3 regions of the Microbulbifer sp. NBRC 101763 genome follow, and region 2 is predicted to be linked to each of the others. Evidence: predicted binding sites of a transcription regulator. Region 2 holds the regulator's gene; each other region holds the start of a gene.
What was found. The regulator LexA, encoded in region 2, represses DNA repair genes until DNA is damaged. The targets are predictions, from matches to a motif close to ACTGTNTNTANANACAGT.
Positions count from the first base shown of each region.

Region 1 (3,258 bases), on a different contig from region 2:
TGATTGGTGACAACGTCAGCCCGACCGATCACCCAATGATTATGTGCGCTACAGAGGATCACTTGTCCTGGGAATCATTCAAGACGGTGTTGGCCCAGCTACTTAGTGCGGTAGAGCGTGATGATTATGAGCGGGTACGCCAGCTACTGAGGGAAACTGTTTGTGGTTATATCCCGGAGGGCGAAATTGTAGATTGGGTTCATCAGAAGCGATGTGCGGAACCTGAGTTGGCTTAATCGCGCCGAACAGTTCATGTACCACCTTCGTCGCAACTTAGCCCAGGTTTAGTGCGAAGCTAGATGCAAGAATGGCGGAAAAATTTTCACCGTTGGCTGTTCAAAACAGTTCGTTAATAAATTCCGCCATGGCTAAATGATACTACCGACCTGAATTTCGTTTCCCTTCTCTTATTTGTGGACAAGAGTCAATTGGATTTCAATAGACTTGGTTTTGAGTGGCTGGAGTAAAACCAGCCATCATCCAATAAGTGAACAACTCTGATCTCATGATCATCACAAATATGGAGGTGGTCTTGATGGTCTCGCTTTGGGGAAGGCTCTCTGGCATTTTGTATTTCGTTTTCCCTGAAGTCAGCGTTGATCAATGCTGTAAGCGATCAGTCTTTTTTAATCTCGATATGAAAAACTACTCTTGATAGCCAGCCCCCTAAAATTCGAAGCTAATAAAGCATCAATCGTATCGATGGTTTAGGAGCAAAGTGTATCAAGGCTGCTGCCTGGCTGGGGGCTACTCCCGATTCAAACTAATGGGAAGTGTAATGATTGAGTATAGAGACGTTACCCTGTTAGCTCAGCGGCTGGGTAAGGAACTGGATAAACGTGCATGGCGAGTTACCGCTGCGGAGTCTTGCACTGGGGGGGCTGTTGCCGCAGCGATAACCGCTATTGCCGGGGCATCAAGTTGGTTTGACGGCTCTGTCGTGAGTTATGCCAACCGCATCAAACACAGCGTTCTGGGTGTAGATGTCAAGGATTTACAACAGTTTGGTGCTGTCAGTGAGCCGGTTGCCCGCCAGATGGCCTGTGGCGTGTTGGCAATGATGGATGCCAATCTATCTGTTGCAGTGAGTGGTATTGCCGGTCCCGATGGCGGTACTGAAGAGAAGCCTGTAGGTACCGTCTGGATTGCCTGGGCTCATGCCGATGGGCAGGAACCCGTGCAGATCGATGCCCGTTGCTTTCATTTTCAAGGCGATAGGGCTGAAGTACAGGCGCAGACTGTGAGAGAGGCAATCAAAGGTATGCTCGCTATCCTGGATGAGCATCCGGTTTAGGGCTGCAGTGGGTTACCTTGGCAATGTTAGGGCGAGCTTTGCAGCTGCCCAAAGCCCATAATTTGCGCGATGGTGACTGGTACCGGTTGTGCCGGAATTACTGGTTGCCTATACAGTAATCCTTCGTTAAGCTTGCCACCAATCAACACAGCTTAGCAATATGGGAATGGTCATGGATTCCAATAAAGACAAGGCGCTAAAGGCGGCGCTCTCGCAGATCGAACGCCAGTTTGGCAAAGGCACAGTGATGCGCATGGGAGATAAAGAGCGCGAGCGTATCCCGGCGATCTCAACTGGCTCCTTAGGTCTGGATGTGGCCCTGGGTATTGGTGGTCTGCCCCGCGGCCGTATTGTTGAGATCTATGGTCCTGAATCCTCAGGTAAAACTACCCTGACACTGCAAGTTATTGCTGAGGCGCAGCGCAAAGGTGGCACCTGCGCGTTTGTGGATGCTGAACATGCGCTCGACCCCATCTATGCAGAGAAGCTGGGTGTTAATGTTGACGAGCTGATCGTTTCCCAGCCGGATACCGGTGAGCAGGCTCTCGAAGTGGCCGATATGCTGGTACGCTCCGGTGCCGTGGACGTGCTGGTAGTGGACTCTGTGGCGGCCTTGACCCCACGTGCAGAGATTGAGGGCGAGATGGGGGATTCCCACGTCGGCTTGCAGGCCCGCCTGATGTCCCAGGCTTTGCGCAAGCTGACCGGTAATATCAAGAACACCAATACTCTGGCAATTTTTATTAACCAGATCCGTATGAAGATCGGTGTGATGTTTGGTTCCCCGGAAACCACCACTGGTGGTAACGCGCTTAAGTTCTATTCTTCCGTGCGTCTGGATATCCGTCGTATCGGTTCCGTAAAGGACGGCGATGAGGTAGTGGGTAATGAGACTCGCGTAAAAGTTGTCAAAAATAAGGTGGCGCCCCCCTTCAAGCAGACTGAATTCCAGATCATGTATGGCGAAGGCATCAATATGGTTGGCGAGGTAGTCGACTATGGAGTGAAACTGGGCTTGGTTGACAAGGCTGGTGCCTGGTACAGTTATAAGGGCGAGAAGATTGGCCAGGGTAAGGCTAACGCCACAAAGTTCTTACGTGACAACCCGGATATCCGCAATGAGATTGAAGGGCAGCTGCGTGCGCAACTGCTGGGTGACCTGGTTCCGGCAAGCCCCGAAGAGGTAGTGGAACTCCCGGAAGAGTAAGTGCCTTATTCAAACACGGATTTCTCCGTTGATCCCGCTCAAGTGCTGTTCGGTGCGGCGCTTGAGTTACTTGCCCGTCGTGAGCATTCGCGCCATGAATTGAAGCAAAAGCTTGCGGGCAAGTTCCCCGGTGCCGATTTCGATGCTCTATTCGAGCGCTTGCAAACACTTAATTATCAGTCAGATCAGCGCTTTGCTGAAGTATTTGTCCGCGCTCGTGTTCAGCGTGGGCAGGGGCCTATGCGTATTCGTCAGGAGTTGCAGCAGCGGGGGATTCGAGGAGAGCTCGCGACCCATGCGATTGAGCAGCTGGAGGTTGATTGGTTTGAGCTTGCCCAGGAGCAGCTCCAGCGCAAATACCGTGCTCCTATCAATATAGCGCTGCCCAGAGACCAGCAAATGAAAGAGCGCGCAAGGCGCCAGCGCTATTTGGCGTATCGCGGTTTTCCCGCAGATGCTATCAGCTGGGCGCTAGACGGGAAGTAATCGGGCTTATACTCTCATGCATGATTGGGTCACGGTGGTATTGTTGCTGTCCGACCTGTGATGATGAAAGCAAGAATAATAAGCGTGAGACACCCTATGATCCTGTCCATTGACCAGGGCACTACGGGCACTACGGCCTTTGTCTTTAATAGTAGCGGCGCTCTGGTTGGGCGCAGTTACTCTGAAATCCCCAACTACTACCCTAAACCCGGTTGGGTTGAGCAGAATGCCGAAGAAATTTGGCAGGTGACGCAGCGGGTTTGCGCGGCAG
Region 1 is NZ_BAABQV010000004.1:514,138-517,395, forward strand. Features, by position in the region: gene ABWV76_RS12845 (polysaccharide biosynthesis protein) at 1-236, shown strand, start outside; gene ABWV76_RS12850 (CinA family protein) at 779-1,294, shown strand; gene recA (recombinase RecA) at 1,467-2,501, shown strand; gene ABWV76_RS12860 (regulatory protein RecX) at 2,502-2,987, shown strand; gene glpK (glycerol kinase GlpK) at 3,084-3,258, shown strand, end outside.
Region 1: recA (recombinase RecA) is a predicted target of LexA. The motif match lies at 1,394-1,411, and genes of this name have one in related genera.

Region 2 (3,258 bases):
GTGCTCCGGTTATGCTTTACCACCCAAGGAGCGTTGCACCAATACCATGAATCTGGTTTCTGGTGATGAAGCGGTGGATGCAGATAAAGATGAAGAAGCAGAATCCCGGCTGCTGCGTGAGAAGCGCCGTTGTGCCATATGTGGTACAGCGATGGATAGTTACCTTGTCGATGAACACCGCAAGCTGCATATCTGTGGTAACAATCCGGATTGCAGTGGCTATGAAGTGGAGCAGGGAACTTTCAAAATCAAGGGTTATGATGGCCCAATTATCGAGTGTGATAAATGCGGCAGTGATATGCAGCTAAAGTCCGGTCGCTTTGGAAAATACTTCGGTTGTACCAATGAAGCTTGTAAGAATACCCGTAAGCTTTTGAAAAATGGCCAACCGGCTCCCCCGAAAATGGATCCGGTATCTATGCCAGAGTTGGCCTGCTTAAAAGTGGAGGATCACTATATCCTGCGTGATGGGGCTTCGGGTTTGTTCCTTGCTGCCAGCCAGTTCCCTAAAAATCGTGAAACTCGCGCACCACTGGTGAGGGAGTTGCTCCCGCATAAGAGTGAGATTGATCCTAAATACACTTTTCTGTTCTCTGCTCCTGTTGAGGATGATCAGGGACGGGATACAGTAATTCGTTTTAGCCGCAAGACCCAAGAGCAGTATGTACAGTCTGAGGAGGAGGGCAAGGCAACGGGGTGGCGAGCCTTCTACCGCGATGGTAATTGGCAGGTTGAGGCCGGCAGTAAGGCTACCACAGCGAAGCGCAAGCCAGTGCGTAAAAAAATAGCTGCAAAAAAGTAAATGAGTAATCCGTTTACAGGGCAGGTTGCCTCGGCTCTGCGCAAAGCCCAGCTGTTACTGCAGCTGACCAGTGATGTGTCACCGCTGCAAAGTGCCGCACTTGAGGAGGCGGTTGTGTTGCAGCTCTGGAAAGCATACAGAGCTTTTCTTGTTGAGCTTTCGCATCAGCTGCAGCTGGGTTTTGAGCCGGAGTCCCTTCAGATGATAGCTGACAGCCTTGAGACTCAGGGCAGGGCCAGTAATGAGGTGAAAGAGTTACAGCAATTGAATGAGCAGCCCGATAGTTGGCTAAATCAGCTGCTGCAAGCCTGGACTTTGCTATTGTCTTTGCCGTCAAATACTGAGGTTAAGCGCGAAGCGCCCAATTTGATACCGATACATAATGTTGGTCGGGAACCGGTAACAATTACCGTTCAAGGGCTCACGCAATGGCATAAATCTATGGTTGAGTTGATTCGTAGGCAGCGGGCCAATCTGGAAGAGTGTTAGTCGCAGGTACTTTCGTACCATGTTTCTCGGCTTTTAGGCCCCTGATACTTCTAATTTGCCTGTGGTACACTGTGCGCAAACTGATGTGCAGTGAAGGAAAAGCGAATGTCCTCCGAAACTTTCGAAATTATTGAGCTGGCCAATGGCGATGTGGCATTGCGTCGTGCTGGTCACAAGGAGGACCCTCTGGTGAGTATTCATTTCTCAGCTGAGAGTCTACAATTCCTGAGAAAACACAAAGTGGCTGTTGCGCGTGCAATGCTGGAAGCAGGTATAGAAACTGTACAGAATTTGGATGATCTGGAGCCTGGTTACTTTGAAGAAGAAGATGAGTCGATGCCGGTTAACCATACTATCCATTGATTGAATGGTTAATAGAGATATGATTCAACAGCGGCCATTGGCCGCTGTTGTTGTTTTAGCTTTGAGATTAATACAGGTTATGGTGTTTGACGAATGACGCCTACTGCCAAGCCTTCGATCACAAAGTTCTTATCCCGCATATCCACCTGGATAGTTTCAAAGTCTTCATTCTCTGGCAGCAGTTGAACAGTCGCTTGATTACCTTTGCGGCGGAAACGCTTAACAGTTACTTCCTCGTCAATTCTCGCTACGACAATCTGTCCATTCCTGACTTGCTCAGTTTTCTGTACTGCAAGCAAATCCCCATCCAGAATCCCCGCATCGCGCATACTCATTCCATGAACCCGCAATAGGAAGTCTGCAGGGGGGTGAAAGAAGCTGGCAGGAAGGTCGCAGTAATCCTCAATATGCTCTGTAGCAAGAATTGGGTTGCCTGCGGCTACACGCCCGATAATGGGAAGCCCCGACTGGTGATCGGGGATACGAATTCCACGTGAGGCGCCGGCAACCATCTCAATGGCCCCTTTTCGCGCCAGTGCTTTCAGGTGCTCTTCTGCTGCATTTGGTGAGCGGAACCCCAGTTCCTGAGCGATTTCCGCTCGAGTGGGAGGGTAGCCAGTATCATCGAGATAGGCTTTGATGAGCTCTAATACCTGAGCCTGGCGTGCGGTGAGATTGGTCATAGATTTACCTAGCTTTTCTGTATTTATATACAGTTGCTGGGATTATATACAGAATTAAGCTTCACGCAATCCTAACACCCGCCTCTTCATAAGCTGCTACATTGTTTATGAAAACAAGTAATGAGAGTAATCGTTGAAAGATCTGACAACGAGGGAAAAAAATAATGTTAGATGTGAAAATGCCAGAGGCATGGCGGGTTCTGCGGATTCAGTCCGAGTTGGTTGATGGAATAGAGCGCCTGGTAGCGCTCAGTGGAGCAGTAACAGTTTTTGGAGGGGCGAGGTTTACCGAGGATAGCCCTGAATATCAACAGGGGGTAAAGCTGGGAGAGCTGTTGGCTGCGGAGGGGGTGCCCGTGATTACAGGTGGAGGGCCCGGCCTTATGGAAGCCTGTAATAGAGGAGCCTTCGATCAGCCAGGCACCTCCATTGGGTTAAACATAGAGCTGCCTTTCGAGCAGGCGGCGAATCCATACCAGGATATCAGTTTAAATTTTCGTTATTTCTTTGTTCGTAAATTTATGTTTGTTAAGCATGCAGTAGGCTTTGTGGGCTTGCCTGGTGGCTACGGAACGCTGGATGAACTGTTTGAAGCGCTGACATTGGTGCAGACACAAAAGGTCCGTCGCTTCCCCATCGTGCTTGTGGGTAAGCGCTATTGGGCAGGACTCTACAACTGGTTGGTAGATACAGTACTTGAACGAAATTGTATTGATGCCAGTGACCTGGATTTATTTCATATCGTGGATACCGTCGAAGAGACAGCGGACCTGATTATGAAATATATGCGGACCAGGGACTGATCAAACGCGACTCTATAAATGCCAACATCTGATACTGAAAGCTCCACAATGAGTTGGCCAGTGATCTAATGGGTTTCGTAGTCTAGTCAGCTCAATTCAAATTTTCTTGATAAGAGAT
Region 2 is NZ_BAABQV010000005.1:417,120-420,377, reverse strand. Features, by position in the region: gene topA (type I DNA topoisomerase) at 1-802, shown strand, start outside; gene ABWV76_RS14715 (DUF6586 family protein) at 803-1,291, shown strand; gene ABWV76_RS14710 (hypothetical protein) at 1,397-1,654, shown strand; gene lexA (transcriptional repressor LexA) at 1,732-2,337, opposite strand; gene ABWV76_RS14700 (LOG family protein) at 2,502-3,140, shown strand.

Region 3 (3,258 bases), on a different contig from region 2:
CTTGAGGGAATTTACTCCGGCTTTAACCCCGAGTGAGCTCAACTTCATAACCAGTGAGAGGGCGAGCTCTGATTTGAGATAGGGCGTGAATGCCAGGAATGCCTTGAAGATAGAACAATGTATTCTGTTTAGCAGGTTCTGTATTTCTTTGTTGCTGGTAGAGATCTTTTCAGCCTTTTTTTCGAAAGCCTTCAGCTCATCCAGGTACTCCACAAATAAACGGAAGTTGAATACAACGGTTCTATGCTCCTTGTACTCCGCAATGATAGTACTCAGGGCATCGTTGATTTTTCTGAGGGCGATATAATCTGTTCTGGAGAGACTCTCATAGGAGTTAGAGAGATACGTAATGGTATCTCTCCGCAACTGACAAAACTCGAACAAGTGCTGGTCGTGTTTTCTCATTTCCCAAAGCCGATATATCTGGATTGAAATGAAGAAAAGAGCAAGGGCTAACAATATGTAGAGCACTACTCAAACTCCTTTTCATTAATTGGCTTTCTCGGTGCCACTTTTCTGGTGGGCGGGGAATAGGAGAAGGCATTATCCATCAGCTTCAGGAACCTGTCTCGATACTCCCTATTATCTGCCGCTAGTCGATCAATTTCAACTTGACGATCTTTCAGTCGCCCGCTGTACATCCAGAAAAGTAAATAATGTGCAAAGATGAAAAATACGACAAACAGACCATTTTTCAGCCCCATTTCTTGGATAAAGTGGAGTATATCTTTGAGGGTGTCGGTCATGTAGTCCCTTAAAGCCAATTTTACAGATTCATGCGCATTTTTAACTATTGAGACTATTGAATCAACTTGATACGAACCCCTGTTGCCGATAATGGGGACTCGTGTGCAAATTACTGGGATATGGGAGAGCCGGGGGAGCTACGTCTCGGCCCTCTGTTATTGAGCTGGGTATGGTAAAAAGCGGGGACCTGGGTATTACTGTACTTCTGCCGGGCGTGACTTCGCTGGCTCTTTGTTATCCTCAGCCTTACTCTTTTCGGGATTTTTTATTACGCCTTTCTGGAGCATTAATGTGTTCGGATAGGTGATCAACTCTTCCCCTCTCCTGATTAATACATGGAAGAGCGTGATTTCCTCAATAATCCCGGAAATGTCGTCGTCCTTATCCATTACCTGGATTTTGTCACCCACACGATAAGGAAAACCGAAGAAAATAATCAGGCTGGCGGTGATATTGCTCAGAATTGACCACTGGGCAAAGAGCGCCACGCCAATTACAGCAAATACCGAAGAGAGGAAGATGGAAACCTGGGTATATTCAAATCCCAAAGCACTGATCAGCAGTGCCAAGTGAAATCCCAGTAGCGCAATGCCCACAGTTTTGGAGATGTATTTCAGGCGGTAGGGTTTCACTGCCTTGGCGCCGCCTAACTTTTTGATGGCGGAAGAGCTCAATCTCATGCAGATAAAATAAGAAGCCACAATCAGTGCAGCGACCAATAAATTCATATTTGTGTCTCTCTCTTTGTGCTGGGGCAGGCTTATCGAGGGGTTCCAGTGGGCAATTGATCGAGTAATAAGAGGCCCTAGTATCTGGGTTTTGCCTATGGGGCCGGATCATAGTGCCAGAGTGTCACGCTGCCAAGCGGCTTGAGGGTAACTGGTGGGCTGGCCTTTGGTGTCAGACTCCACCTCTTCTTGACCACCATTGGATGTTAGTGAGCACTTCCCGGCCCTGTGGTCACTTAATTCTCTTGCCGGTGTCACTTTTCAGCCTCTAAACTGTATTTATATACAGTATTGGTGTTCCCTAATGAAACTGACCCCTTTATACAGCCATGGTGTTGCAGCAGGCTTCCCCTCTCCCGCGGATGACCACAGGGAGGATTCACTAAGCCTCGACCAACACCTTATTACCCGGCCCGCTGCCACTTTTATGGCGCGTGCCAATGGGGACTCCATGCAGGGCCTGGGAATCTTTGACCGGGATCTCCTGATAGTAGACCGCTCACTGGAGCCGGCTCAGGGGGATGTTGTGGTAGTTGCCCTGGATGGACAGCTCGCCTGCAAGGTCCTGGACCGCTACCGGGGGCGCCTGCTCTCCGCCAATGATCGCTACCCTCCGATACCTATCAGGGAGGGGCAGGAACTCGTTGTGGAAGGGGTGGTAAAGGCATCTATTCGCTACCATCGATCTTGCTGAATGCTGGCATTGGTGGATTGCAACAGTTGCTACGCCAGCTGTGAACAGATTTTTCGGCCGGACCTGCGGGGTAGGCCAGTGGTGGTGTTATCAAATAACGATGGCTTTGTGGTAGCGCGTTCCAAAGAGGCCAAATTGCTGGGTATCGGTGATTTGGAACCTTTCTTCAAGATTGAACATTTGCTGCGGCATCATGATGTTGCCATTTTTTCCAGTAACTACCCTCTCTATGGTGATATCTCTCACAGAGTCATGACAACCCTGCGGGACTTTAGCCCAGAGGTGGAGGTGTACAGTATTGATGAGATGTTCCTCAATCTGCAGGGCCTGCGGGAGGACTGGGTCGAGTACGGGCAGGGAATACGTCGAACCCTGTGGCGGGATGTACGCATGCCGGTGGGAGTTGGAATTGCCCCCAGTAAAACCCTGGCCAAGTTGGCGAACAGAGCGGCGAAGAAGATTCCCAAATGCGATGGGGTCTGTGTCTTGGATGGCCCGCAACGTTGGCAATGGCTGCAGAGACACATACCAGTTGACAAGGTGTGGGGAGTTGGTCGGCGCTTGGCCCAACGGTTAGGGGAATTTGGCATTGTAACTGCCTATGACCTGGGGCAGGCCAACCCCAAAATTTTACGCAGGCGTACCAATATTAATATTGAGCGAACTATCGAGGAGTTGAATGGCTCTCCCTGTTTCAGCCTGGAAGAGCAGCCCGCGCCCAAGAAGCAGATTTATTGCACCCGCTCATTTGGGGAAAAGCTCACCGAGCTGCCGCCCCTGTTACAGGCTATTACACTCTATGCGAGTCGGGCGGCAGAGAAATTGCGTGCGCAGGAATACCTGGTAACAGCGATTCACCTGTTTCTGCATACATCCCCGCATGAGCCCAACTATTACAGCCGCAGCACCGTAGTGCGATGTCCTTACCCTACGGATGACACCCGCTTAATTGCCAGTTTGGCGAAGGGGGCCATAAGGGAACTCTATCGTCCGGGACACCGTTTTATGAAAGCTGGGGTGGGGCTGGTTGAGTTGGTACCCAAGACTTTGGGGCAGGGTGATCTATTCGCCATCGGGCAGCCGGCCCGT
Region 3 is NZ_BAABQV010000006.1:333,929-337,186, forward strand. Features, by position in the region: gene ABWV76_RS16750 (hypothetical protein) at 1-471, opposite strand, end outside; gene ABWV76_RS16755 (hypothetical protein) at 471-746, opposite strand; gene ABWV76_RS16760 (mechanosensitive ion channel domain-containing protein) at 942-1,475, opposite strand; gene ABWV76_RS16765 (LexA family protein) at 1,780-2,169, shown strand; gene ABWV76_RS16770 (Y-family DNA polymerase) at 2,170-3,258, shown strand, end outside.
Region 3: ABWV76_RS16765 (LexA family protein) is a predicted target of LexA. The motif match lies at 1,748-1,765, and genes of this name have one in related genera.